Regions from separate parts of the Oceanobacillus sp. B139/18 genome, predicted to be linked through region 1. Evidence: predicted binding sites of a transcription regulator. Region 1 holds the regulator's gene; the other holds the start of a gene.

Region 1 (15,389 bases):
AAACGAAATATCTAAATCGCCATCTAAACTGATATCATTAGAATCGTAGAGAACAATAAGTTTATCTAATTGAAGGTGTCCTGCAAGGGAAATAGCTTCATAGGAAACACCTTCCATTAAATCGCCATCACCACAAATCGTATACGTATAATGGTCTATCATTTTATAGTCAGGCTTGTTATATATTTCAGCTAAATGCTTTTCTGCAATTGCCATTCCAACACTTACTGGAATACCTTGACCCAGTGGACCTGTGGTTGCCTCTACTCCAGGAGTAATTCCATATTCCGGGTGACCAGGTGTTTTACTTCCCCACTGCCTGGTCTGCTTTAAATCTTCGATAGTAATAGGATACCCAGATAGATGTAATAAATTATAGAGAAGATTAGACCCATGCCCAGCAGAAAGCACAAATCGATCGCGATTAAACCAGCTTGGGCTTTCCGGGTTAATACTTAAATGTTTTTTCCATAATGCATATGCCATTGGTGCCGCTCCCATTGGCATTCCTGCATGCCCATGCTGAGCTTTCTCTACACTGTCAATTGTTAATGTTCGAATGGTATTGATGGATAGTTCAGAAATGGTATAATCTTTCGTTGTCATTAAAAATCTACCTCCAATATAAGATTAACTCTCTTTTATGATGTGATAGAACAAGTGCATATATTTTCCAACTATATGTACTTGTTCTACAACGTACTTTTGGCTTAACCTACTTTCGTTTCTTCTGATCGATTACTATTTTTCTTTTTTCCTGGAATAATCATCAGAAGAATAATTACTGCCAAGCTAACCGTAATTGCAATCGGCCCTGCATAGTTTGCCAGACTTCCAAAGAAGATACCTGATACGCCAAAATCTGCATCAGAGAAAGTTGTATTTGCAAAACCTAAATCTCCAAGTACCGGCATTAAGAATACTGGCAAGAAGGAAATAATAATCCCGTTTACAAATGAACCTGCTACCGATCCTTTAAACCCGCCAGTAGCATTACCAAACACTCCAGCTGCTGCTCCAGTAAAAAAGTGAGGAACTACACCAGGAAGGATAATTACTCCTCCTAAGAAAATCATGATTACCATACTTGCAATACCGCCTATGAAACTTGCAAAAAAACCAATTAACACGGCATTAGGTGCATAAGTGAAAATAATCGGTACATCCAATGCAGGTTTTGCATTTGGAACAAGCTTTGTAGAGATACCTTTAAATGCTGGTACAATTTCTGCTAGAACTAGACGTACTCCTGAAAGAATAACGTAAACCCCTGCAGCAAATGTACCTGCTTGAATTAATGAAAATACAAGAAAGTTTGTGCCCCCGCTTAATTCTGCTTCAATAAATGTTGGTCCAGCAAAAAATGCAACAATCAAGTACATTACTACCATCGTTAAAGCAATACTTACTGTACTATCGCGTAAAAAACCTAAACCTTTCGGAAATTTAATATTTTCTGTAGAATTTTCTTTACTTCCTTTAAATAGTTTTCCAACTAATCCGCTCGCAGCATATCCAACAGCACTGAAATGACCTAACGCAACATTATCGTTTCCCGTTAATTGACGCATGAAAGGCTGTAAAATTGCTGGGGATAATGTCATTACTATCCCTAAAGCTACCGATCCTGCTGCAATTAACCCGAATGTGTCGAAACCGGCAACTGCCATAATAACTGCCAGCATACAAGCTAAATAAAGCGTGTGATGTCCGGTTAAGAAGATATATTTATACCTGGTGAAACGGGCAATTAATATATTAACGATCATCCCAAAAAACATAATCAGGGCTGTTGTTGTTCCATACTCGGTTAACGCCAAAGCTACAACAGCTTCATTATTTGGTACTACTCCAGACACATTAAAAGCTTCTTCAAACATGGCACCAAACGGCGTTAATGACCCGGATAGAATACCAGCACCAGCTGCAATGACGAGGAAACCAACAAAGGTTTTTGTCGTTCCTTTTACAGTATCCGCAAGACCTTTCTTCTGAGCAATTAATCCAATTAAAGCAATTAAAGCTACGAGTATTGCCGGTTCACTTAAAATATCAATCATTGTACTCATATGGAAAACCTCCTTTTTCAGTTAAGCAGTTTTTATAGATAACCTTTTTCACGCACCACTTTCTCTACTTTTTCACGCAGCTCATCCATATCAATAATACTTTCTAAAACCACAACCTCACCTAAATGACCTCCGCCATCAGCAATATCCTTAGCAAGGAAAAAGACATCCGCATCTCCAGGCGTTGCAGAACTCAAATCTGAATGAGCAACCTCTATACCTTCTACACCTAATTCTTGTAGAATCTGATTAATATTCATTTCTACCATAAAACTTGTACCTAATCCTGACCCACACACTGTTAAAAATTTCATAATACCTTCTCTCCTTCTTGGATAATAGATATAATTTCATCTATAGATTTTGTTTCTTTTAAACGGGTAATTAAAGTTTTATTCCCTAATATTTTGGTTAACTGGGCCAAAGCTTTTAAGTGCGCTTCATTGTCCACTGCAGCTAAGCAAATGAATACATCAATTTGATGATCCTCTTTACCTAATAATGCAATGGGCTGTTTTAACTTCAGCAGCGACATCCCCAATTTATTCACACCATTTTCAGGTCTTGCATGTGGAATACCTACACCCTTGCCAACATGGATGTAAGTTCCTAATTCTTTCACATTTTTTATCATCGCCTCTACATATGATTCTTGAATAATATGCTGATCAAGTAATGGAATAGAAGCTTTACGAATTGCTTCTTCCCAGTCAAGTTTCTCTTCAGTAAATTGAATCATATCTTCGGTTAGTAATTCGGATAACATCGGTTTATACACCTCTTTCTGATTACTTGTTGCGTAAAATAATTGAACGAGATTTCCGTACAGTTTTTCTTCATTGGTGACTGTTGCATTTTTTTTGATAACACTCATAATCTCATCAATCATCAAATGCTTTGATTGACTCGATAAATTAGGAAAATGTCTATAAACCGATTGTAGTAAATGTTTTTTCTCCACCAGGGTCATCAAAGGCTTCACTACAAATGTCGGCTTTGGAGATTCTACCGGTATGGTTGAAAATACTAAATCATAGTTTTGTACAGATATATCTGTAAATTGATCCCCATTAAACACCTCAGAGAAATAAATTTCAGGAAACAATTCTTTCAGCTGAGAAGCCAGCATCATGGATGAACTGATTCCATTTGCACAGACAATTAATCCGGTAATTCGCCCAATCTCCATTGTATTTTGGCGATCAATAATACTGCCAAAATGCATGGTGAAGAATCCAATTTCATCATCACTTATTTCTTTTTTTGTCCAACTTGCTAATGGCGACAAGGAGCGTTTTACAAATTGGAATAGCTCAGCATACTCTGATTGAATCGTCGTTGACAACGGATTATGAAAAGGAATTTCAAATAAAATTCGGAAATATGCAGGCACTAAATGATTAAACAAACTCTCTTTTAAAAGCTGTTTATTCTTCACAGGAAGGAGCGTATTTTTTTCAAATTCTTCAATAATCTTCTCAGATAATGTTAAAAGTCCTGGGTTGTCAACTCGTTGAATATGTTCGATTGCTGTTAATAATAAAATCGTTATCAGATATATTTCGTTTTCAGAGCTGTCTTCTCCATACAGCTGTTTGAAAAGAGAACTTACCAAACAAAATAATGATTGATTTTCTAACAGCTTCTTCTCATTCTCTGAAAAGAATAGGACTCCTTTTTCACCTGCTTGAAAAAATGTAAAATAATAAATCAATTCAATTTTTCTTGTTTTTACTAATTGCACCCCGTGTTCTGCAAGCCATTTTTGCATGACATCATTTGTCCGGTTTAAAAAATTTTCCTGATCCCATGCTCTAAGAATATAAATGATAAATTCTTCTCCCATAGATTGGCTTAATAATTGATGGATGCATGAAATGACGCTTCTCCGCTTCTCCATCTCATTTCCTTCAATACAATATCCTTCATTTCGGCTGTACCTGAAGGTCAGTCCTTTTTCCTGACAATGCTTTTTCAACCTGCGTACATCACTTAATGCGGTATTTTTACTTACTTTAAACAGAGATTGCAAGTGAAAATTAGATACAGGCTCTTTTCGGATATAAACATAGAGATAAATCATGTAAAATCGGTTATCCTCTGAAAAATTATATTGTCCTATGCTCCTATCAGAATGTAATTTTTCTCTTAAAATCTCTCTGGCTTCTTTCGAGATTTGAAAGCGTTGGTGGCTAATTTTTAACTTCGGAATGTTGAAATCTTCCAAAATTCCATTTACCTTCTCAAAATCATACATCAACTGTCGATCAGATAATTTTAACTGTTGCATCAACTCCAGCTTTGTAATCTGTTCATGGTTCATTAATTCTTCAACTAGTCGAATCGAGCGCTGATCTAACATGTTACTATCACCTCTCAATATAATTATAAAACGCTTACAACATTGTCACAACAACGTTTAGGCACAACTTATGATGAATATATTGACATAGATTGTGCTTTCCTTTTCTGGAATTGATTCTAATTCTAAGGTACTCTCAGCACTTTCAACGTCTAAATATAATGTTGATTCCGTTAGCCTTGAAATGGTCTGTTATCAATTTCAATAAAAATGAAATAAAGATAACCAAAACTTTATATAATGAAGATAATAGTATAAGAAAGTATGTTTTGATCTCCCCAAAAACAGACGGTTCTATTCGAACATTTGAAATCAGGAAAGAAATCATGAATTTATTGCGTAGTCATAAAAAAGACAACTAAAAACTCAATCCGTATTTAAAGATAGATTAGAGGAGTTTCATGATGCAAATTTTGTTTTTACTATGTTGACGGTTATCCATTTATACAAAAAATGTTAACACTCGAATGACGCGACTTTTAGCTTATACAAATATTAAAAGTACGCAACACAATATATATTCCGCCACTCTCATGTAAGTATGTTAACAGAGCAAGGGGGTGACTTAGCAACTATCATGGAAAAAGTAGGGTATGATGATATGCCAACTACAATAAGAATTTATACACATGTCACAAAGAAAATAAAAAAAGACGCTTCCGCAAAAGTGAAAACTTTATACGAAAACGTCCTTCAAGATATTATTTTAAAATAAAATGTTACCTTTTTGTGATATTTTTAGAGTTTCATCAACACTATAAAGCTCCAAAACCCTTCTATATCAATATTCAAGGCGGGATAATTACATCATCCCAGGCATACCGCCCATGCCGCCCATATCAGGCATTCCGCCGCCTTCATTTTCATCCGGCTTATCTGCTACGACAGCTTCTGTAGTTAAGAACATTGCTGCAACAGATGCTGCGTTTTGAAGCGCGTAACGAGTTACTTTCGTTGGGTCTACGATTCCAGCCTCAACCATGTTTACCCATTCGTCTGTTGCTGCATTGTAGCCGATGCCTACTTTTTCGCCTTTTAGACGCTCTACAATGATAGAACCTTCCAGTCCAGCATTATGAACGATTTGACGAACCGGCTCTTCTAGTGCACGAAGTACGATACTCGCACCAGTTGCTTCGTCGCCTTCTAAGCTAAGTTCGCTTACTTTTCCGTGGATGTTCACAAGGGCAGTACCGCCACCAGGAACCATTCCTTCTTCTACACCTGCACGCGTAGAGTTCAGTGCATCCTCAATGCGAAGTTTACGTTCTTTCAATTCTGTTTCTGTAGCTGCACCAACTTTAACGACAGCAACACCGCCAGCTAATTTTGCCAGGCGCTCTTGTAATTTTTCTTTATCGAAATCAGAAGTTGTTTCTTCTGCTTGTGCACGGATTTGTGCCACACGGCTGGAGATTGTTTCTGGGTCTCCTGAGCCTTCTACGATTGTTGTATCATCTTTGGTTACGACAACTTTAGAAGCACGTCCTAATTGCTCAATGCTTGTTGATTTAAGATCCAGTCCAAGGTCTTCTGTAATTACTTCTGCACCAGTCAGTACAGCGATATCCTCAAGCATTGCTTTACGGCGGTCACCGAATCCTGGAGCTTTCACAGCTACCGCGTTGAATGTACCGCGTAATTTGTTTACTACTAAGGTAGCAAGTGCTTCGCCTTCAACATCTTCTGCAATCATAAGAAGCGGTTTGCCTTGTTGAACAACTTGTTCTAACACTGGCAGTACTTCCTGGATATTTCCAATTTTCTTATCTGTAATCAAGATATATGGATCTTCTAGTACAGCTTCCATTTTATCTTGGTCAGTAACCATATAAGGAGAAGAGTATCCGCGATCGAATTGCATCCCTTCTACTACTTCAAGCTCTGTGTTGAAGCCTTTTGATTCTTCAATGGTGATAACACCGTCATTGCCTACACGTTCCATTGCTTCTGCAATCAATTGACCTACTTCGCCGTCGCCTGAAGAAACAGCTGCAATTTGGGAAATTGCTTCTTTGCTTTCGATTGGCTGAGAAATGCCTTTTAATTCTTGCACTGCCAGCTCAACTGCTTTTTCGATACCGCGGCGGATTCCAACTGGATTTGCACCGGAAGTTACGTTTTTAAGTCCTTCACGAATCATTGCTTGAGCAAGTACAGTTGCTGTAGTTGTACCGTCACCTGCAACGTCATTTGTTTTAGATGCTACTTCGGATACAAGCTGCGCACCCATGTTTTCAAATGCATCTTCTAATTCGATTTCTTTTGCAATGGTTACGCCATCATTTGTAATTAATGGAGAACCGAATTTTTTATCTAAAACCACGTTGCGGCCTTTTGGTCCTAAGGTTACTTTTACTGCATCTGCTAAGGTGTCCACACCACGCAGCATTGCGCGTCGTGCGTCTTCACTAAATTTAATGTCTTTAGCCATGTTAATCTTCCTCCTTCAAATTGATTCACGGTTTCATTAAAGATTCATCGTATATTTTTGATTAGCCTACAATCGCTAAAATATCATTCTCACGAAGAATTAAGTATTCTGTACCTTCATATTTCACTTCGGTACCAGCAAATTTAGAGAAAATAATGCGGTCTCCTTCAGAAACTTCCAGTGCCACTTTTTTCCCATCTTCCACACGTCCAGATCCTACTGCAACTACTTCACCTTCTTGCGGTTTTTCCTTTGCAGAGTCTGGAAGTACGATTCCGCTTGCTGTTGTTTCTTCTTGTTCAACAAGTTTGATAACAACACGATCTCCTAATGGTTTAATCATGTAGAATTGCCTCCTTAATCCCAAATCATTTTATTTTTTATTAGCACTCTATACACTTGAGTGCTAACTCCAATTATTATAATAATTAATTCTTGGAAAAAATGCAAGCACGATGATGATGAATTTTTAGAAAAACTTAGATTCGCTTGCTTTTCAGTGAATCCTCAGTTTTTTTATACTGCTCCATCGTGTTAGAAAAACTTGTATTCGTTTACTTTTTGAAGATAACTTCTACTTTTCACTTTCTGCTTTCTTATTTTAACCCTTGTTTATTTTCTTTTTCAATGTTTCATGCATGATTTGATGTACTTTTGATTATAATTTTCAGTAACAGTTGTGTTAGAATATATCCTATGGCGATAATAGTTGAAGGAGCGTTTTTATGACTCGAAGATATACATATGTCATTCTCACATATATCATTATGCAATTTTCTGTTTTACTTATGGCCCCGCTGATTACATCCATATTTGGTGTAAACCTTGCGCTTGCCAGTATTTATTGGTCTGTCTTTAGTTTCACTCTTGGCCTTGTTATTGTTCTCTGGCTCTTAAAGCCTGATATGCAGGTCCGGGCTCATCCAGATGCTGTCGGGATCGGCGGTATTATTGTCTGGTCTGTTCTGGGAATTATTATGGCCCTTCTTTCACAAGGGCTGGCTGCCACCATTGAAATGGAGCTATTTGGAATCGATCCCGGTTCAGAGAATACCCAAGGCATTATGAACATGGCACGGGCTGTGCCAATTTTTATTGTTCTTCCGGCAATTTTGGCGCCTATTTTAGAAGAAATCATTTTCCGGAAAATTATATTTGGTTCGCTGTATAAAAAAATGAACTTTTTCTTTGCGGCTTTAATTTCTTCTCTTATTTTTGCCGTGATTCATACAGATTTTCTGCATATACTAGTATATGCTGCGATGGGCTTTGTTTTTGCATTCCTTTATGTACAAACAAAACGAATTCTTGTACCTATCATCGTACATGCCGGGATGAACACCCTTGTCGTGCTGGCTCAGCTTTCCTTAGATCCAGAAGAAATTCAAAAACGGCTTGACCAATTACAACTCATATTCTTTGGAGGTTAACATGCATCAGCCTTATTTAATAAAAGCCATTCTTTATGTTTTATTCGGTGTTTTATTTATTTATGTCGGGGTTCTCAGCAAGGGAGAATCCGTCTGGGATACAGTTCCCCTTATATTCGCCGGATTTGCAGCTTTAACCTTCTATGCCGGCTTCCGGATGCTGCGATTCTATTTTAAAGTAAAGAATAAAAAATAAAAAACTAGCTCTTAGGCAGGAAGCTTCTTAAATTTAGAAGTTCTGTAAAGAGCTAGTTTTTTGCAATTAGAAAGCAGAAGATTGGTTAAGAAAACATTATGGAGCTTCTGTGCATATCCTACTCCTCTTCTAAGGAATAATGCTTCAAAAAGTATACAAGTGATTGCAATTCTACTGTTAAATCAATGTGATGGACACGAATATAGTTTGGAACGGTAATACGTGCCGGCGTGAAATTAAGAATACCTTTAATACCGAGCTCCACAAGGCGGTTCGCAGCGGCATCTGCTTCTTCTGCAGGTATTGTTAAAATAGCAACTTCAATTCCGCTTATTTTATCCTCTAATTCATTCACATGATACACGGGAACACCGCCAACTTCCGTGCCTACCTTGGAATCATCCGTATCAAACGCCATCGTGATACGAATATTATTGTTCTTTAAAAAGTTATAATGCAAAAATGCAGTTCCCAGGTTTCCAACACCAATTAAAGCAACATTTGTTATCTCATGCTGGTCCAGTGTACTTTTAAAGAACCCTAATAGATACTCCACATTATATCCGTATCCTTTTTTCCCAAGTGCACCAAAATAGGAGAAGTCTCTGCGGATCGTTGCAGAATCTACTTTAACAGCCTCACTTAACTCTTTGGAAGATACACGCATCTTCCCTTGCTGATATAAATTATTTAAAAATCGGTAATATAAAGGCAAACGCTTTGCTGTTGCCTGCGGGATTTTATTTTGTTCCATTTGAAACGGCCTCTCTTCAATTACTAATGTATAGGAAAACTTACATGTTAAATTATTTCATTTTTTGTACATGGATACTGCCATAATTTTACACGTTCGCTTTCATTATGTTGTAAATAACGCATTTATTCAATAGTACACACTCTATTATATAATTTTAACAGAAATACAGCCAACATAGCGAACTTTATTATAATTTTATTGTAGCTTCTATTTGGATACGTTACACTGATAGAAGGTATTACTTTCCTTTTACAGGATGGTTCAAGAAGACAGGATAAGCAATAACATGCTCGTCACCTTATTTTCATGTGCTTTTTGAACAGCTTTTTTTACGAGTCAGAAAGGATGGCAACGATGATTTTAATGCAACTAAATGGAATCTCTAAATCCTTTGGAGCAGAAGAGATTCTAGCTAATATAAAAATGGAAATAAAAGATAATGAACGGATTGCAATAGTCGGCCGCAATGGAGCCGGAAAGTCAACACTTCTCAAAATCATGGCAGGAGAAATGCCTTATGACGGCGGTGAGATCTTCCAGCCGAAAGACCTGACATTCGGCTATCTCTCACAGCATATGACGTTAGAGTCCGGAAAAACCATCTGGCAAGAGATGCTGGATGTATTTTCGCCTCTGCTTGCCATGGAGAAAAAATTACGTGAACTGGAAGCACAGATGGCAGACGCCTCCAATATGGAAGCATCTGATTATCAACAGCTGCTCGAAAGATATGATACGCTTCAAAATGAATATCAATCAAATGGCGGATATACGTATCAAGCGGAAATAAAATCTGTGCTCACCGGGTTGTCCTTTGGTGATTATGATTACGATACATTAATTACCGATTTAAGCGGCGGACAGAAAACAAGACTTGCCCTCGGTAAGCTTCTACTGCAAAAACCGCAGCTGCTTATTCTCGATGAACCGACGAACCACTTAGATATTGACACACTTACATGGCTCGAAGGCTATTTAGTAAGCTATCCAGGTGCTATCATTATTGTTTCCCATGACCGCTACTTTTTAGACAAAACTGTATCAATTGTTTATGAAATTTCCAGACATCATTCTAAAAAGTTCCACGGAACATACAGTAACTACTTAGCTCAAAAAGCGCTTGATTATGAGCAGGAGAAAAAAGAATTTGAAAAACAGCAGACAGAAATTAAACGGATGGAAGATTTTATTCAGCGTAACTTAGCACGCGCTTCTACGACGAAACGTGCCCAGAGCAGACGGAAAAAGCTTGAAAAAATAGATCGTCTTGATCACCCAGCCGGTGATGAATCCTCCGCATCAATTTCCTTCCAAGTGAACCGGCAGAGCGGAAATGATGTATTAAAAATAAAAGATTTAACCTTTCAATATCCTGATACGGATCAGCCGATTTTCAAAAACATCACGCTGCATGCTAACCGGGGCGACCGTATCGCATTGGTAGGCCCAAACGGTGTCGGCAAAACCACCTTATTAAAAAATATTGTCGGCAAGTATCTGGCAAATCAAGGTGAGATCCAGCTCGGGACCAATGTTCAAATCGGCTACTACGATCAGGAGCAGGCAAACCTTCACTCAAATAAAACTGTTCTGCAGGAGCTGTGGGATGATTATCCATTGATTAATGAGAAAGACATTCGTACAATCCTCGGGAATTTTCTATTCTCTGGCGAGGATGTCTTAAAACCTGTGTCCGCCTTAAGCGGCGGTGAGAAATCAAGGCTTGCTCTGGCAAAATTAAAAATGCAAAAAGCAAATTTGCTTATTCTTGATGAGCCGACCAACCATTTGGATATCGACAGCAAAGAAGTATTAGAAAGTGCTTTAATTGATTTTCCAGGAACTATTCTTTTTGTTTCTCATGACCGTTATTTTATTAACCGGATTGCCGATCAAGTTGCAGAAATGCAGGCAAGCAGTGTAAAAATATATCTTGGTGACTATGATTATTATTTAGAGAAAAAAGCAGAGGAAGAGGAACGAAGGCTGTTACAGCTGCAAAATCAGCAGAAGGTAACAGAAGAACCGGCAGCTTCAGCAAAAAAACGCAGCTTTCAGGAAGAAAAACAGCGTCAGCGGGAGGAACGCAAACGCAAGCGCCGTATTGAAGAGCTGGAAACAAGCATTGAACAGCAGGAAGAAACCATTGCAGCCATTGAACTGGAGATGACCAAGCCAGACGTCTTTGATGACCATAAAAAGACAATGGAACTAACCAATAAATTATCGGCTTTAAAAGAAGAGTTGGATCAGTTCATGGAGGAATGGGCAGAATTAGAAGAGAATTAAGCAATTGATATAATTTTCAGATTGTTGTATACTGAAAACAGGCAGAACCAATGCCTGTTTTTTTACTTAAATCAACATAGTAAACTATTCAATTCGATAAACGGAGGTTGTTATCCCGTGGCGATACCCATCGTTACTTTTTTAGTTTTTATTCTTGCCAGTTTGATGTACTATGCTATCAAAGAAACAATGCTGTCTCAATCAACCGCAGCAGAAGTACGTTCCCATTCCTTTCTTCGTTTCCTTCGTTTTGCCGTGATATTTATCGGCCTTTTCAGCAGTGTATGGCTTACTGCGGCTGTCACTCTTCCGCTTGGTCAGGCTTTCTTTCACTCGGTTTTACCTTTTTCACAAAATCTAAATGAGTTTATGATTCTTTTTGGCTCCAGTCTGCTTTTATTTGGCTTGTGGGTCAGCTTAGGACATCTTTTGCCTAAATGGCTGGCAAATCATCATTCTCAGTTTATTGCACAAGGATTATCTCGGCTGATCCCCCATACCTTTACGAATAAAATGAGTGAGGAAGCAACATGGTCAGATAATCATCAGGAAGCTCAAAATATTATCGAATTCAGCGGCAAGGATGTAGGTGAAATTGCAACGCATCGTACGGATTTAACCGTTCTGCAAATAGATGCAACCATGGAAGAAGTATTTGCTGCTGTGCAAGAAACCGAATTTACAAGAATACCAGTTTATGATGAAGATATTGACGAAATCGCTGGGATATTACATGTAAAAGATTTCTTTCGAAGTATGAAATCAGGTGGATCTCCTGCTTTCTTTACTCTTCATCATATTATTCGCCCTGCTGTATACATCAGAATGAATCAAGAAATGGATGAAGTTTTTAAGGATATGAGGGAAAGAGATTACAGCATCGCCATTGTTCTCGATGAATTTGGAGGAACATTTGGGTTAATTACTTTGGAAGATATTATCAGAGACATAACGAAAGACTTGTTAGGAGAACAGAAGTCAATGGCAACAGAGTCAAAGGACATCCTGCCGCTTTCCGGTAATCGTTATCTGATTAACGGGTCGGTCAGCCTGTTTATATTAGAGGGAACACTTGGAATCACTTTTCCAATCGATACACCGCATCAGACGTTGGACAGCTTTTTATCGGAATTAATGAAACAGCAGCCTGACAATCCAAACACGATACACTATAAGCATTTATTATTTACTGTACATTCTGCAAAGGACAATCCTATTGAATCTGTGGTTGTTACAGTATATGATGAGGATTTGATGGGACAGCAATTTACCGGCTGATTTTATATAAAATAGAAAGAAGTGCTTGGATATGGTATTCCAAGCACTTCTTTCTATTTTAATTACATGTTCAAATTTTGTTCCTGATGCGATCCTTTTATTTAAATAAATAGTCATTCTGTATCGTTTCTTCCACAGCAACGCGATAAACGACCGCCATACCCAGCATGGTCGACATCACCGAACTTCCTCCGTAGCTTATCAGAAGCAAAGGAATCCCGGTAACTGGCATGATTCCTACTGTCATGCCAATGTTTTGAAAGACGTGAACAAGCATCATGCTCAAAAACCCAAAACAGAAATAAGCGCCAAATGGCGAGTGCTTATAAATATTTAAGCCGAGCGTTACCAGTTTATATAAAAGCATAAAATAAAGCAGAACAACAAAAGCGCTGCCGACAAAACCAAAACTTTCTCCAATAACAGAGAAGATAAAATCAGTCTGGGCTTCCGGATAATTTACTTCCACGCTTCCTATTCCCTTACCAAATAATTGCCCTGACCCGAGCGCCATATGTGAGCGTTCAAAGTGATAATTAGCATCTGGTGACTGCTGTGACGGGTCAAACCATGTCATTACACGATCAATTTGATAGGGCGCTACTCCAATTGTCTCTTCCGCAAATTCCGGAAATTCAATGATAACGAATAAAGCACTGGCTATAACAGCAACTCCTACAATAATTAGAGAAAAGATGATTCTCCAATTAATCCCGGATAAAATAATCAGCATGCCGGCAATAAATAAATATACCATGGCCGTACCGAAATCCGGCTGCAGCATAATTAAAAATACCGGAATAGCTGTATACAGTAATAGCTTACCAAGAAGCTGTATATCAGTCTTTAACGTACTTACTTCAAATTTTTCTTTATGTCTGCTGATGACTGCCGATAAAAATAATATAGTTGATATCTTAACGAACTCTGCCGGCTGCAGCGTCAATCCTGGTATAAAGGTATACCAGCTTTTCGCACCGTTTATTTCTCTCGCAATAAAGTCTGGACTGATAGGGATAAGCGCCAGCAGCACAACCCCGCCTATATAAATGTAGAGGCTTGTTTTATATAACTGCTCTAAGTCTAAAAACTGAATAGCAGCAATCATACCGACTCCAATTGCGTAAAAGAGCATTTGCCGTATCAGAAAGTTTGTACTATATTGTTCCAGCTGCTGTGCATTGTACACGGCCAGAAAGCTTATTATTGCGAAAGCAATCAATAATAAGATTAAATCGGTTTGAAAATAATAATTTTGTTTTTTATTCATCGGATTCCCACCAAATTTCTCCTGTCGCTACCCTTGATTTTCATGAGCCAACCTCACAAGATAAGCTGTTATCATTAATGATAAATTCAACATAATCCATTATGTTACATAAAAATCAATCTGCATTCTTGCAAATCACAAGCTTTCATTATTTACTATTTCTATTCTAACATTAAAGAAGGATTTGCGTTTAAATCAAGTGCTTTAAATTTTTCTTTTTCATACAAAATCGTTCCGGCCGCCGCAATCATAGCGGCGTTATCTGTACATAATTGAATCGGTGGAATGTACAATTCCGTATCTGTATGATTAAAACGATTTTTCAAGCTTTGCCGCAAGCCTTTATTCGCTGCAACACCGCCCGCAACAATGACCTGTTTCACCTTATACTCCTGTGCTGCCCGGTATGTTTTTTCAGTCAATACGTCAATTACACTTTGTTGAAAGCTCGCAGCAACATCTGCGGGATTCAGGGTTTCCCTGCGCTGTTCAGCGTTATGGAGCGTATTGATAACTGCTGACTTTAAGCCGCTGAAGCTAAAGTCATAGCTTCCTTCTTCCAGCCACGCACGCGGGAAATCAATCGTATCCTTCCCTTCTGCACTTAAACGGTCAATTTGCGGCCCTCCCGGGTAAGGAAGCTTCAGCATTCTTGCTACTTTATCATAGGCTTCTCCAGCCGCATCATCTCTTGTTTCACCAATTAATTCATAATCATAATGATCTTTCATAATAACCAGCTCTGTATGCCCTCCAGAAACAATCAGGGCCAATAACGGAAAAGCAAATTCATTTTCTAAACGGTTTGCATAAATATGCCCGGCAATATGATGAACACCAATAAGCGGTTTATTTTTTGCAAAGGCAAGAGCTTTCGCAGCATTGACCCCGACAAGAAGGGCGCCTACTAAGCCCGGGCCTTCTGTGACTGCAATTGCATCGATATCCTCCCAGGTTACGTCCGCCTGATTCACTGCTTCCTCTAAAACCATCGTCATTTGTTCGACATGATGTCTGGAAGCTATTTCAGGAACCACACCGCCGAATCGCTTATGGCTTTCAATTTGTGAGGCAACCACATTTGAAAGTATTTCACGTCCGTTCTTTACAATCGATGCAGCCGTCTCATCACAGCTTGTTTCTATACCTAATATCATTGTATCTTTTTTCATTTTAAATTCACCCACATTACAATAGCATCTTCAAAATTATCCGTGTAATAATGCTTTCTAATCCCGCCAGGTACAAGCCCGAATTTTTTGTATAGAGATTGTGCAACGGTATTTGAAACACGAACCTCCAAG
Region 2 (15,389 bases), on a different contig from region 1:
CATAATAACAGCGATAACCCTTCTTTGATCAATTAAATACTTCGGAAGGTTAAACAGCCCAAAATGATCAATTAACAGTCCCATGATAATCTGCCCTAAAATAGCAGCCATCATCGTTAATGTAACACCCAGATAAGGCATTAAACTGATATTTGATGCGATATATGCTGCGCCGAGTGCACCACCGGCAAAATGCCAGGGCTTTAATTTAAAATCTCCAGAAATACGTGTTAACTTTACTCCTTTATTCACTATCATCGACAGAATAAATAACACAGCGGTTCCTACAATAAATGAAATAAAAGCAGCATAAATAAAGGAGTCTACTTCATAACGCAAGGCGCTATTGATTGCTGTCTGCAGCGGCGGCATCATTCCTGTACATATCCCGAACAATACCCACAGACGGGAATGACTCTGCGAAACGCCGGGATTTTTTTTCGCATTCATATAGACAATTCCGGTAATTAAAAGAAGAACACCAACGATATGCATAAAATGCAACGGTTTTACCTCTGCACCAAACCAGCCAAAGGTATCAATCAAAATACCAATCACCATCTGTCCTGTTACGGTAACAATAACCGTTAATGCTGCACCAATTTTGGGCAGTAAAATAATATTCCCTGTAAGAAAAATTACTCCAAGCACACCACCAGTAAACCAGATATAGGAAAAGGATTGATCTGCAAAGAATGATACTGTAAATTTGTCAGGATCTATCATAAGATTAATGAAAAATAAAATAATACTTCCAGATAAAAAGGAATAAAAGGATGTCGGCAACACCGCTTTCGTAAACACAGTCAGCCGATTATTTACTGCTGTCTGCAGCGGAATCATCATTCCTGCAATGATCCCCAGAACAATTATTACATACAATAAAGAAACCTTCCTTCTAAAAACCGTAATGTATTTATTTTAAGCAAATATATAGCAGAAAACAATACACTTGCTCCGTTCCCCTATCCAAAACCCGGTATTTATTAAGAGAAACCAAGAAAATCACTTGGTCTTTAAAATACTAATATTCTTGCCGAGCAGATGTCCGCTTCGGGAAGTCGCTTTCCGCGGGCAACGGTTTTGACGGGGCGAGTAACCGCAGCAGTCCTAGTGGGAAGACTCCGCAGGAAAAAAGTGTTCTTCTATTTTCTACCATAGGCATAAGCGCGACTATGCTTCTGTCTGCGCCTGTCGGCTTGCCAATCAGCAAGTCTTCTTTAAAGGAGATGAGCTCGGGGCCCATGGAAAGCGTAGTGTATTTCTGGGGCCTAAGATTACTCCCCCTATGAAACCCGTTGGAGCGGCTATCCTCAACATTTTATACTTTCTTACTCTTTAAAAAAGGCTTGGAACGAATGTTACTATTTTATAAAATCCTCTTATTTCTCAAGCTTTAAATTTGAACATTTTAAGAACTTTCTTCATTTGTGAAGTATTTCACTTGTTTTATTTTCCGAAACCGTTATAATAAAAATAGAGGTTATTGTGAATTTATTCACAATTAATTAAGAGGAGGGTTTTTGTTATGAAAGTAGCAGATGAAATGGTAAAAAGAGTCCCTTGGGATGGTTTCGTTGAAGGCAACTGGCAGCAAGAAATTGATGTTCGTGATTTTATTTTACAGAATTATCATTTATATGAAGGAAATGAATCCTTCTTAACTGATGCAACTCAAGCCACCAAAGACCTGTGGGAGCAAGTCATGCAATTAACCAGAGAAGAACGGGAAAATGGCGGTGTATATGATTTAGATACAAAAATCGTATCTACTATTACCTCTCACGGTGCTGGTTATTTAAATAAGCCCTTGGAAAAAATCGTCGGCGTGCAAACAGATGCGCCTTTCAAACGTGCTCTAATGCCTTTTGGAGGTATCCGTATGGCTGTAGCTGCCGCAGAATCCTATGGCTACAAAGTTGATGATGACGTTGTCCATACCTTTACAGAACACCGGAAAACGCATAACCAAGGCGTCTTTGATGCCTATACACCCGAAATCTTAAAAGCAAGAAAAGCAGGAATCATCACCGGGCTTCCAGATGCATACGGCCGCGGACGTATTATCGGTGATTACCGCCGTGTTGCCCTGTATGGAGTAGACCGTTTAATTGAAGAAAAGAAAAAAGACCTGCAGCTGATTGGTAACGGAACAATGACGGACGATGTGATTCGCGACCGTGAAGAAACCTCGGAGCAGATTCGTTCCTTAATGGATTTGAAAAAGCTCGGAGAAAAATATGAATTTGACCTTTCCAAGCCTGCAACAACTGCACAGGAAGCATTCCAATGGCTCTATTTAGCCTATTTAGCTGCCATTAAAGAGCAAAACGGGGCTGCCATGAGTCTTGGCCGTGTTTCTACATTCTTAGATATTTATATAGAGAGAGATATTGAAAATGGGGTTATGACAGAGCAAGAAGCGCAAGAACTTGTCGATCATTTTGTGATGAAGCTGCGTCTCGTAAAATTCGCAAGAACACCAGATTATAACGAATTATTTAGCGGAGACCCGACTTGGGTAACAGAATCATTGGCAGGAATAGCAGAAGATGGACGCCCACTTGTAACAAAGAGCTCCTATCGTTTTCTGCACACATTAGATAACTTAGGACCGGCGCCAGAGCCAAACTTAACCGTACTTTGGTCTGCTAAACTGCCGGAAAACTATAAAAAATATTGTGCAAAAATGTCTATTAAATCAAGCTCGATTCAATATGAAAACGATGATATCATGCGCCCGATCTATGGAGATGACTATGGAATTGCCTGCTGTGTATCTGCAATGCGCATCGGGAAACAAATGCAGTTCTTCGGTGCACGGGCAAACTTGGCAAAAGCACTTCTGTATGCGATCAATGGCGGTGTAGATGAAAATCTAAAAATGCAGGTAGCTCCAAACTATGCACCAATCACATCAGAGTATCTTGATTACGACGAAGTGATGGAGAAATATGATAACCTCCTAGACTGGTTATCTGGTTTATATGTCAACGCATTAAACATTATCCATTATATGCATGATAAATACAGCTACGAGCGACTGGAAATGGCGTTGCATGACCGGGAAGTATTACGGACCATGGCTTGTGGTGTAGCAGGACTATCCGTCATTGTCGATTCCCTAAGCGCCATTAAATATGCGAAGGTAAGAACCATTCGTGATGAAGACGGACTTGTTGTTGATTATGAAATAGAAGGAGACTATCCAAAATACGGCAATAACGATGATCGCGCAGATGAAATTGCTGTGAATCTCGTAAAAGACTTTATGAATAAAATTAAGAAACACCATATGTATCGCGATGCTACACCAACACAGTCTATCCTGACGATTACTTCCAATGTGGTTTACGGGAAGAAAACGGGAAATACACCAGATGGACGAAAAGCAGGAGAACCTTTTGCTCCAGGAGCAAACCCATTACACGGACGTGATAAAAATGGCTCATTAGCTTCTTTAAGCTCCGTTGCAAAATTGCCATATAAATACGCACTGGATGGTATCTCTAACACCTTCTCCATCGTGCCAAAAGCGTTAGGTAAAGATGAAGAAACAAGAAAAACAAACTTAGCCGGTATCCTCGATGGCTATGCAGCAAAAAAAGGACATCATCTAAACATCAATGTCTTTGATCGGGAAACTTTATTAGATGCGATGGAGCATCCGGAAGAATACCCGCAGCTTACCATCCGCGTCTCTGGATATGCAGTAAACTTTATTAAGCTGACAAGAGAACAGCAAATCGATGTCATTAACCGGACCTTCCATGAAAGCTTGTAAGGCCATTCTGTAAGAAGTCAATATCAAGCGCTCATTAAATAACTTGAGCGCTTGATGCTGAATTATTTTCAGCATATGAAGTGAGGGGGAAAAGTATCATGAAAGAAGGAAGAATTCATTCAATCGAAACGTGTGGAACCGTAGACGGGCCTGGATTACGCTATGTTATCTTTACTCAAGGCTGTTTATTACGCTGTCAATTTTGTCATAATCCGGATACATGGAACATGGGAGCAGGAAAGAAAATGTCTGTACAAGAGCTGGTGAAGGATATTAAGGGCTATCTCCCATTCTTCCAATCTACCAATGGAGGAGTGACTGTCAGCGGCGGAGAGCCTTTACTTCAGGTTGAATTTTTACTCGAATTGTTCACCGAACTGAAAAAATTAGGAGTACACACAACCATTGATACTTCTGCCGGATGCTTTAACCGCTCCCCTCACTTTATAAAAAATTTAGATAAAGTACTGGAATTAACTGATTTGGTTTTACTTGATTTAAAGCATATCAACGCTGCAGCGCATAAAGAGCTCACTGGTCTGTCCAATGAACATATTCTCGACATGGCCCGCTATTTAGACGAGAAGAAAGTGCCTGTCTGGGTCCGTCATGTACTTGTTCCCGGTGGCAGCGATAACGATGCACATTTACAGCAGCTCTCCGATTTTATTGCGACATTAAATAATGTCGAAAAAATAGAAGTGCTGCCGTATCATAAATTAGGTGTCTATAAATGGGAAAATCTTGGTTTGGACTATCCGCTGGAAGGTGTAGAGCCACCGACAGAGGAACGGGTGAAAAACGCCGAAGATATTTTGAATCGGGTGAAAGTGATATAGCGATAGGGAATCGGAATCCATTGCTGTATCCTGCCCTTTATATAGATGAGAAGAATGGAGCCGCTTCTTTTTAGGAGCGGCTCTATTCATTATTACCGTCTATAAAACAAAAAACATCAATGGTGTTTCTCATTTTGCTTTTTCACGAAAAATAAGCAGAACAATAATTGTCTTCTCTATATAAAAAAAAGCCACCTTTCAGAAATCTTGTCATAAAACAAACAAGAAAACGAAAAATGACGTCTGTCGGTTTATGTAATTTTCAAGTATAAACCGTGGCCTCCGATAATATAACTGAAAGACACAAATCTCTGTATAACAAGACTTTTTTACGCCCCCGGCAGGATTCGAACCTGCGGCACATGGTTTAGGAAACCAATGCTCTATCCCCTGAGCTACGGGGGCTTTGCACATAATCAGCAGTGGAAACCGCTCAATTATGCTTCATTATCCGTCCATTGAAAAATAAACGAACAATCGTATTATACTAAACCTTATCTATTTTGGAAAGCATCATGTTTCATTTATTTGCCGGCTCTCTGCAATCTCGTCCGATAAGGAATCGACAGGACGTGAAGAATCATCAGCAAACAGCCCATGAGAATAATTTCTACAGAAGACAGCCTTAGCAGAAAGGCCAGCCCTAACAGAATAGGTATGGCTAATAAAGGGAGCCAGCCGCCTTTTTTACTTGCATTATAATAATTTTCTTTGCCGCAGTGCGGACAAATCATTTTAATCTTAAATACCTGCTTAAAGGTCTGTCCATAACTCCATTTTTTCCCGCAATAACTGCAATCCGGTGTATGCATCTGCTTTCCCTCTTCTCTTTTTTAAAGTACGTGTAAAAAATTAGTTCTGAGCATTCGTAATCTCGATAGACCGATTTCGTGCGCCATCTACACATGCTTTAATTATCTTATCAAATTCATTCGCCATTAACTGGTTTAAACCAGCCTCTGTGGTTCCTGCCGGGCTGGTAATATTAACACGGAGCTGTTCCGGGTCTGCGCCAGATGTCTCCAGCATTTTTCCTGCGCCGATCACCGTCTGGGTCAGCAGCTCTAATGCCGTATCCCGGTCCAATCCTGCTTCAATTGCTGCTTTTTCCATTGCTTCCACCATGTAATAGAAAAATGCCGGTCCGCTTCCTGCAATCGCCGTAATCGTATGCATCTGCTCCTCATCGACAATTTTTGTTGTACCCACTGTCTGGAATAGTTCCTCAGCAAAGTAAAGCTGACCGAGTTCGACATTGGTTCCCTTTGAAATAGCAGTAGCTGATTGGCCGATCAATGCAGACGTATTCGGCATGGTTCGAATAACAGGAATACCTTCTCCCAGCGTTTTTTCCATCTGTTCGATAGATAACCCTGCAATCACCGAAATAACCATGTGATGCGGTTTTATATAATTTTTTAGCCAGTCTAAATAATCCTTCGCATCCTTAGGCTTCATCGCTAAAATAATAATATCTGCTTTCTTGATCATTTCTTCTTTATCCAGGTCGCAAGTCACTCCATACTTTTCAGCAATCAGATCTAACCTTGCTTTATCACTGCGATTCGTCACCAGCACCTGTTCTTTTGTAACAACATTAGTCCTTGTAATGCCTGCAATAATCGCCTCTGCTAAATTTCCTGCTCCAAAAAATGCAATTGTTTTTTCCATGTAGTTTCCTCCTGTGTGTTTCTTCTTTCCTTTAATATTTTATTTCACCGATACCTCAGAGCAATAAAAAAACTGATTATACATCCCTTGTAAAGGACGAAATCAGTATTATTCCGCGGTACCACCTTTGTTGATAAAAGTTATCCACTCACATTGATAATGCAGTTTACTGCAGTCAGCATACACTAACCTACTCCCGGATAGGTTCATCAAGGCATTTACAGAAATCTTACAGCCGCCGGATTTCCTCTCTTTGGTAAATACACATCGATTACTGGCCCGTTCACCGTATTTCTTTATTGAATTGTACTATAAGGCCTTGCCATACTTTTGTCAAGACTGCACCCATCAGAATGGATTGCAGCGTCTTTTTATCTGCTATTCAAAACAAATTTTGCTATACTTATATTGTACATGAATGTAAGCCAGAAAGGAATTTTATCAATGGATGAATCAAAACAGATACACCAGTTAACCGCTGTACGAAAAGAACTGACACGTTTCATGCTCAGCTATAAATTTGGACTGGATGAAATCAATACCAAGCTGAACATCCTTCAAGAAGAATTTGAGCATATTCATGATTATAATCCGATTGAACATTTAAAATCACGTATAAAAACACCTGAAAGTATTTTACGAAAATGCCAGCGAAAAAATATTTCGATTACGCAAAAATCTATCAAGAATCATATCAAGGATATTGCAGGAATCCGAATTGTCTGCTCCTTTATATCCGATATTTATAAAATCAGCGAAATGATCCAAGGTCAACAGGATATCAAAGTCATTGAAACGAAAGACTATATTAAGCATCCAAAACCAAATGGATATAAAAGCCTTCATCTGATTTTATCTATTCCTGTCTTTTTCTCTGACCGTCAGGAAGAGGTATTTATCGAAATTCAAATCCGTACCGTTGCGATGGATTTCTGGGCGAGCTTAGAGCATAAAATTTATTATAAATATGATGGAGAAGTACCCGCACATCTGGTAGAAGAATTAACAACCAGTGCAAATATCGCAAATCAACTGGATGAAAAGATGGAGTTTCTTCATACGGAAATCAATGAAGCAAAAGAGGATAAACACGCAGAGAGCAAGCTTAACTTTCTGCCGCTTGATAACAAACGCTTCCCGCTGCCAAAACAGTTATTAGAATCGTTGTTGGAGCGAAGAGATAGAGAGTAAACATATATATGTATTAGAAAACCCGCAGCACGAAAGCTGCGGGTTTTTATCTCCAATTTTTTACGGTTGTTTTAAATGGAGGAGGTAGAGGGATTCGAACCCCCGCGCGGTTTGACCCGCCTCTCGGTTTTCAAGACCGACCCCTTCAGCCAGACTTGGGTATACCTCCATGAAATAACGCTAATTTGCTCACTTCCTAGCGAACAAAATATACTATATCATCCTCAAAGATGACTTGTCAATATTTTTTATCAAAAAATAAGAGGCCCCCAAAGATGGAGAGCCTCTTACTTAATCATTACTTGCCAATCACTTCAATGCCGCCCATATACGGACGCAATACTTCAGGAATTACTACACTTCCATCTTCCTGCTGGCAATTCTCTAAAATAGCCGCTACAGTACGTCCTAACGCAAGACCAGAACCGTTTAACGTATGGACAAATTCTGGTTTTCCATTTGCTTCGCGGCGGAAGCGAATTCCGGCACGGCGCGCTTGGAAATCCTCAAAATTAGAACAAGAAGAAATTTCACGGTACGTATGCTGGCTTGGAATCCATACTTCAATATCGTATTTTTTCGCTGCTGTAAAGCCTAAATCACCTGTACACATACTCATCACACGATAAGGGAGTTCTAACAGCTGCAATACTTTTTCCGCTTCCCCTGTCAGTCTTTCTAATGTGTCATAAGAATCTTCCGGTTTCACGAAATTCACAAGCTCCACTTTGTTAAATTGATGCTGGCGAATCAAGCCGCGTGTATCTCTTCCGGCAGAACCTGCTTCAGAACGGAAGCTGGCGCTGAATGCAACATATTTTTTCGGCAACGCCTCTCCTGATAAAATCTCATCACGGTGATAATTGGTTACAGGGACTTCTGCAGTCGGCACCAGAAAATAATCCCAGTCTTCCAGTTTAAACGCATCCTCTTCAAATTTCGGAAGCTGTCCTGTTCCTGTCATACTCAGGCGATTCACAATGTATGGAGGAAGCATTTCCTGATAGCCATGCTTATCCGCATGCAGATCCATCATGAAGTTTAATAATGCACGTTCCAGTCTTGCTCCTAATCCTTTATAAAAAACAAAACGGCTTCCTGTTACCTTTGCTGCACGTTCAAAGTCCAAAATATCTAAATTTGTCGCAACATCCCAGTGCGGCTGTGCTTCAAATGAAAATTCCGGCACCTCTCCCCATTTACGTGCTTCTACATTATCATCCTCATCTTCACCAACAGGCACACTCTCATGCGGCAGATTAGGAATAGAAAGCATGATATGTTCCAGGGTTTCCTCAATGTCTTTTAATTCTTTATCATATTTAGAAATTTGATCTCCAACTTCACGCATAGAAGCTATGGCTTCCTCCGCATCCTTCTTCTCGCGCTTTAAAACAGAAATTTCCTTAGACACTTCATTACGTTTTGCCTTTAGTTTTTCTGTCTCTGCAATCAATTCCCGTCTTCTTACATCAAGCTCGCCAAATTTGTCTAAATCGCCAAGGTCTTCTCCGCGGTGTGCTAATCTTTGCTTCACTTCATCAAAGTTATTTCGTACATATTTCATATCTAACATACTGATTACCTCCTATATTTTTAATGTCTTTAAAACCATAAAAAAACTCCCATCCCTTATGTAGAAAGGGACGAGAGTATATTTCCCGCGTTGCCACCCTAGTTAAAGAATCTATACAGACAGATTCTTCCGGCTTTATATACGAATAACGTCGTATCTCCGTGCTTACTTACGTGACTGAACCACTTCAATAAGCATGCTCCAGGATGGATTCACTGCATTCTAACGCTAATTTGCACCAGATATTAGCTCTCTATAGATAGAATCAAACAGCTACTGCTTCCTATCAACGCTTTATTATTTCAATGAATGATTGTATATCATCATAATCTATTTCCAATCAGGTTGCAAGACTTCCTGCAAAAATTAGCTGAAAAGTCCCTTCACCCAATTAAATGCACCTTGGAACATGTTTACAAAGAAATCACCAATAGATTGTAACGTAAGCATAAACCAATTTGCTTTTTCAACGGAGTCCATTGCAACTAAATCATAACTTTCCTGACTCGCTTCATCGGAAATATATCCAAAATCTTCTTCTTCTCCATCATAGACAACGGTAACTGTTCCGATAACTTCATCTGCTTCCACTGGAGCTTCTAACTCTCCATTATCATTCAATCTGTCTTCATCAATTTTATATTCTAAATGATACAGATCTTCCTCACCAGTTTTGATCGGAACATGAATCCCTTCATTGATGCCAATATTTACTTCTTTTTCTTTTCCTCTTGCAACCGGAGCTGTTTCATTGCCTTCTTCTTGATATCCTGCCGGGAATAATTCTTGTGTTTCAAATTGATCAAATCCATAATCAAACAGTTTTGCAGTCTCATTAAAACGGGCATCTTCACTGTCTGTTTTCATAACCACACTGATAAGACGTCGTCCATCCCGTTCTGCTGTTCCTGTAAAAGCATAACCGGCAACCGTTGTAAAACCAGTTTTTAAACCATCTACACCTTCATAGTAATGCTGCTGTAAATAATCTGCATCATGATCCAGCATGTAATTCCAGTTACGGATCTCCTGATCATCAAATTCCGTACTCGGCACGCTGGAAATTTCTAATGCTTCCGGATAATCATTCACTAATGCAGACCCTAAAATTGCTGCTGAACGGGCTGATAATAAGTTTGTATCGTTAGGACTTGTTCCTTCTGGATAATTATCCCCCAGACTCTCATTATCTAATCCGCTGGAATTAACAAATTTATATTCCGGCATTCCCAGTTCTTCTGCCTTTGCATTCATCATTTCGACAAATTCACTTTCTGAACTTGCAATTAACTCTGCAAGTGCAATCGTTGTCGCATTATCTGAGTTGATTGCCATTGCTTTATATAAATCTTCTACTGTGTAATCTTGCTGCTGTCTTAATCCAACCCCTGAAAAATCATCATTGCTGGATATTTCATATGCATAATCACTAATTTGTGTTGTTGTATCCCAGGAAATATCTCCGTTTTCAACTGCTTCCCAAACGAGATATTCTGTCATTATTTTCGTCATGCTAGCAGGAGGCAATGCCACATCCGGGTCCTTTGCAAATAATACTTTCCCCGTTTCTGCATCCACTAAAATAGCCGATTCCGCTTCTATATCTAATCCATCTGCATACACAGACATGGATGGTGTAACAAAAGATGTTAAAACAAGCGCTGCTGCAACCACCAAAAGAAACAATTTTTTCATAGACTTTCTCACATTTCCGTACCTCCGTTTAATAATATAGCCATCAACATACGTTCTATGTATTCTGCTGAGCACGCTTCACATTTTACCATAAAAATTCATAAAAAAATAGATGGAGCAACATCCTCCATCTATTTTTTTTACGACCGTATGACACAAATTTGTCATCAACTAAATTGCTTAATTATTCTCTTTTTTACTGCATAAAATAGTTCGGTGCTTCTTTCGTAATCTGAACATCATGCGGATGGCTTTCCTTCAACCCAGCCCCGGTAATCCGGATAAATCGGGAATCGTTTCTTAAGCTCTCCAGATTTTTCGTTCCACAATATCCCATGCCGGAGCGTAAACCGCCTGCCAGCTGATGGAAGGTATCTCCCAGCGAGCCTTTATACGCAATACGTCCTTCAATGCCTTCTGGAACAAGCTTTTTATTCTCTGATTCACTTTGGAAATAACGGTCTTTGGAGCCTGCTTGCATTGCTCCAACAGAGCCCATACCGCGATATACTTTATATTGACGTCCTTGGAAAATTTCTGTTTCTCCAGGGCTTTCCTTTGTTCCGGCAAAAATACTTCCCAGCATTACAGCATGTGCACCTGATGCCAAAGCCTTCACAATATCGCCGGAGTATTTGATTCCGCCGTCTGCAATAACGGGTACACCGTATTCTTTTGCTGCTCTTGCGCAGTCATAAACTGCTGTAATTTGTGGTACACCGACCCCTGCTACTACTCTTGTGGTACAGATAGACCCCGGTCCAATACCTACTTTGACAACGGAAGCTCCTGCTTCAATCAAAGCTTTTGTCCCATCCTCTGTAGCAACATTTCCTGCAATAATTGTCAAATCAGGATACGTTTCGCGAATGTGTTTTAATTGATCGAGAACACCTTTAGAATGACCATGTGCTGTATCGATTACAATGGCATCTACACCGACATCCACTAATTTTTCAATCCGCTTCATCGCGTCGCCTGTCACGCCGACTGCAGCTGCTGCAATCAACCGTCCTTGTGCATCCTTTGCTGCATTTGGAAATTCAATGACCTTTTCAATATCTTTAATCGTAATTAACCCTTTTAGAATTCCCTGATCATCAACAAGAGGCAGTTTTTCAATTTTATATTTCTGCAGAAGCTTCTCTGCTTCATCCAGTGTTGTTCCCACTGGCGCTGTCACTAATTCCTCTGTGGTCATCACTTCCGAAATCAGAATCGAATAATCTTCAATAAAACGTAAGTCACGATTGGTTAAAATACCGACGAGCTTTTGTTCCTCAATATTATTTACAATGGGAACTCCTGAAATGCGGTATTTTCCCATTAAATGTTCCGCATCATAAACCTGATGCTCCGGAGTTAAGAAGAACGGGTTCGTGATTACGCCGCTTTCTGAGCGTTTCACACGGTCTACTTCCTCTGCCTGCTGTTCAATAGACATATTCTTATGAATAACTCCAAACCCGCCTTGACGTGCCATCGCAATTGCCATTTCTGCTTCTGTTACTGTATCCATTCCAGCACTGATAAATGGGGATTTCAATTTTAAATTTGATGTTAAATCAACACTCAGATCCACCTGGTTTGGTAAAACATCTGATTCTGCCGGAACAAGCAATACATCATCAAATGTCAAACCTTCTTTTGCAAATTTGTCTTCTCTCATTGCTAGCTCATCCTCCAATCATTGAATTCGCAACCTCAATTCACTTCACTTACGGGTATTATACAGTTTTCAAGGTATATCCTTATCGAATATCGGAGAAACTGCTAAAAAAATACCAATCCTGTGAAAGCAGCAGCAAATATCTATTTTTACTTACATTACGCTTTTTTTCATGCTTTTTCAAGCACCCTACATATAGAAAAAATAGAGGATAGATTCAAAATATTTAAATAGTTATGGAGCTGTAGAAATGTTGCATGTTGAAGATTTATATCCATTTTTAACCACTCAGGAAAATGCACAAAATTACCTGAAGAAAAGTTACTCATTTCTTCGTGAAGCTCAGGCAAAAAGCTATCAAAACAGCTCTGCTTTTATCCATTATATTCATAATGGAACATGCTTTATGGAATCAAGCAGGCAAAGCAGTGTGCTGGTTCAGCCTGTTCTGTCTTTTTATGGAATGACACATCTTTTAAAAGGCTGGTTGCTGTCAAAGCGCCCTGATTATCCGGAAACAACAGCTGTTCTTGCGCATGGTCTGACTGCCCGGAAAAGAAAACGCAAGGATTATCGATTTATCGAGGATGAGGTCAAATTACAGCAAAAGGGGTTATTTCCATATGTAAGCCGCCATTTATTTTCTCTCTATCCCTTTCCATTAGAACGTGTTTCAATGCGTCTGTTATTAGCTTCTATTCCAGAATTAAGCAATATTTGGCAGCTTTATCAGGAGGAGTCGATGATTATTATTGGGAATAAAAACAGTAAACTGCTTCGTTTTCCCAATCGGATTTTAGATGGATTTTATTTAAAAGAAGATACCTTTGTCGAGCGTATTCGGGCTTTTTTGCCTCCAATTGAGGATATACAACAAAAAAAGGAGGAATTACAGCTTTATCTGACCGGGCCCGTCAAAGATTGGGACGGCCCCTTTCGTTATGATTTGCATAATGAAGCAATTTATTTTCCAGCGAATCGGGCAAACTATTTTCCTTATTCCGAAATCCTGGTACATTATCTGCTGCTATTTAATTTGAGTATGATTTGCCGTTATGAAACAGAATGGTGGGGTGAGCTGATGCAAATGAAAGCAGACCGGGAATATCCGCTTATCCAACGATTTTTAACCGTCACCCAGCAAAAAACACCAGCGCTTATCGGCCATCATTTACTACAGAATTTTAAAGAATAAAGCTGTTCCAGCAGATACAAAAACAACGGACGGGCTATGAATCACTTCGCCTGTCCGCTGTTTTATATCATCTTTCAATATCTCATCGTTTTACCTATTCCTCGTTGTTATCGTCTGCACCTTCATTAACTTCTTTATTTTCCTCAGATGCTTCGATTTCCTCTGCCGCTTCCTCTTCTTCTTTCTCAATTCGTGCTACTGTTGCAACTTCTTCGTCATCCTGCAGACGTATCAAGTGTACCCCTTTGGTATTTCTTCCAGTTTGTGAAATATCGGATACTTGCATTCGGATCAGAACGCCGCCGGCAGTAATAACCATTAAGTCTTCATCACCCTGAATGGCTTTTACATCAACTACATGTCCTGTTTTTTCATCCAGCTTACACGTAAATACACCTTTACCGCCACGATTGATACGGCGATATTCATCTTCTGGTGTCTGCTTTCCAAATCCTTTGCTGGTTACATGGAGAATTTTAGAACCTTCATCCATAATTTCCATGGAAACAACTTCATCATCCTCACGCAGGGAAATACCTTTTACTCCTGCTGCGGTTCTACCCATTGGACGCATTTGTTCTTCTTCAAAACGAATCAGATAGCCATTTTTCGTAGCAATCATAATTTCTTTTTCGCCATCTGTCATGCGGACAGAAATCAGCTCATCCTCTTCCCGAAGATTTACAGCAATCAGGCCGCCTTTACGGATGTTTTTGAATTTTTCAAGGGATGTACGTTTTGCAACCCCAAGCTTCGTTGTAAAGAATAAGAAGTGATCCTCATCAAACTCAGTTACAGAGATAACGGCGTTCACCCATTCTCCTTTTTCTACTTGAAGCAGGTTAATAATTGGAATCCCTTTAGCTGTCCGGCTGAACTCCGGTACTTCATAACCCTTTGTTTTATATACCTTCCCTTTATTCGTAAAGAAAAGAACTGTATCATGTGTTGATGTGGATACAAGGTGTTCTACAAAGTCATCCTCATTGGTTCCCATGCCCTGGATACCTCGTCCGCCACGGCGCTGCGTACGGTAAGTAGAAGCAGGCAAGCGTTTAATATAGCCCTGGTGGGTCAATGTAATAACGATATTCTCTTCCGGAATTAAATCTTCATCTTCAAAGAAGCCCGCTCCACCGGCAACAATTTCTGTACGGCGTTCATCACGGAACTTCTCTTTGATTTCCGTCAGCTCTTCACGAATGATTTCCAATACTTTCTCTTCATCCGCTAAAATAGCTTTTAATTCAGCAATCAATGCCTGCAGCTCTTTGTATTCTTCTTCAATTTTTTCGCGTTCTAATCCTGTTAAACGCTGTAGACGCATATCAAGAATAGCTTGGGCTTGTTTCTCGGATAACTGGTAACGTTCCATTAACCCTTCTCTTGCAATATCTGCTGTTTTTGAATTACGGATTAAAGAAATAACCTCATCCAAATGATCGAGTGCAACACGCAAGCCTTCTAAAATATGAGCGCGTGCTTCGGCTTTATTTAATTCAAAGGCTGTACGACGCTTGATAATTACTTTCTGGTGATCTAAATAATGCATCAGGCATTGTTTGACAGTTAATACCTGCGGACGTCCGTCCACAAGCGCAAGCATATTGATACCAAATGTCGTTTGCAAGGAAGTATGCTTATATAAATTATTCAAAACCACATTCGCATTTGCATCTCTTCTAAGCTCCATAACAACCCGCATGCCATTACGGTCTGATTCGTCACGAAGATCGGTAATGCCGTCAATTTTCTTATCGCGGACAAGC

Evidence for each region. Region 1 encodes Rex, which represses fermentation and respiration genes when NADH is low (regulators of the CRP and FNR family bind a similar motif). Its sites were predicted from a motif close to TTGTGAAATATTTCACAA; they were not measured.
Region 2: pflB (formate C-acetyltransferase) is a predicted target of Rex. The motif match lies at 1,487-1,504, and genes of this name have one in related genera.

What each region holds. Positions count from the first base shown of each region.
Region 1 is NZ_JBVFXI010000002.1:610,144-625,532, forward strand. Features, by position in the region: gene tkt (transketolase) at 1-606, opposite strand, end outside; gene ACZSMY_RS10335 (PTS ascorbate transporter subunit IIC) at 711-2,069, opposite strand; gene ACZSMY_RS10340 (PTS sugar transporter subunit IIB) at 2,102-2,383, opposite strand; gene ACZSMY_RS10345 (BglG family transcription antiterminator) at 2,380-4,431, opposite strand; gene groL (chaperonin GroEL) at 5,234-6,865, opposite strand; gene groES (co-chaperone GroES) at 6,927-7,208, opposite strand; gene ACZSMY_RS10360 (CPBP family intramembrane glutamic endopeptidase) at 7,591-8,295, shown strand; gene ACZSMY_RS10365 (DUF4305 domain-containing protein) at 8,297-8,491, shown strand; gene ACZSMY_RS10370 (redox-sensing transcriptional repressor Rex) at 8,610-9,245, opposite strand; gene ACZSMY_RS10375 (ABC-F family ATP-binding cassette domain-containing protein) at 9,603-11,537, shown strand; gene ACZSMY_RS10380 (CBS domain-containing protein) at 11,655-12,815, shown strand; gene ACZSMY_RS10385 (FtsW/RodA/SpoVE family cell cycle protein) at 12,913-14,085, opposite strand; gene tsaD (tRNA (adenosine(37)-N6)-threonylcarbamoyltransferase complex transferase subunit TsaD) at 14,247-15,257, opposite strand; gene rimI (ribosomal protein S18-alanine N-acetyltransferase) at 15,254-15,389, opposite strand, start outside.
Region 2 is NZ_JBVFXI010000007.1:64,735-80,123, forward strand. Features, by position in the region: gene ACZSMY_RS18390 (DMT family transporter) at 1-882, opposite strand, end outside; gene pflB (formate C-acetyltransferase) at 1,529-3,784, shown strand; gene pflA (pyruvate formate-lyase-activating protein) at 3,883-4,623, shown strand; tRNA gene ACZSMY_RS18405 (tRNA-Arg) at 4,956-5,028, opposite strand; gene ACZSMY_RS18410 (TIGR04104 family putative zinc finger protein) at 5,148-5,435, opposite strand; gene proC (pyrroline-5-carboxylate reductase) at 5,476-6,294, opposite strand; T-box leader at 6,384-6,590, opposite strand; gene ACZSMY_RS18420 (GTP pyrophosphokinase) at 6,739-7,485, shown strand; tRNA gene ACZSMY_RS18425 (tRNA-Ser) at 7,562-7,654, opposite strand; gene serS (serine--tRNA ligase) at 7,784-9,061, opposite strand; T-box leader at 9,125-9,360, opposite strand; gene ACZSMY_RS18435 (D-alanyl-D-alanine carboxypeptidase family protein) at 9,428-10,768, opposite strand; gene guaB (IMP dehydrogenase) at 10,953-12,425, opposite strand; gene ACZSMY_RS18445 (YaaC family protein) at 12,676-13,620, shown strand; gene gyrA (DNA gyrase subunit A) at 13,715-15,389, opposite strand, start outside.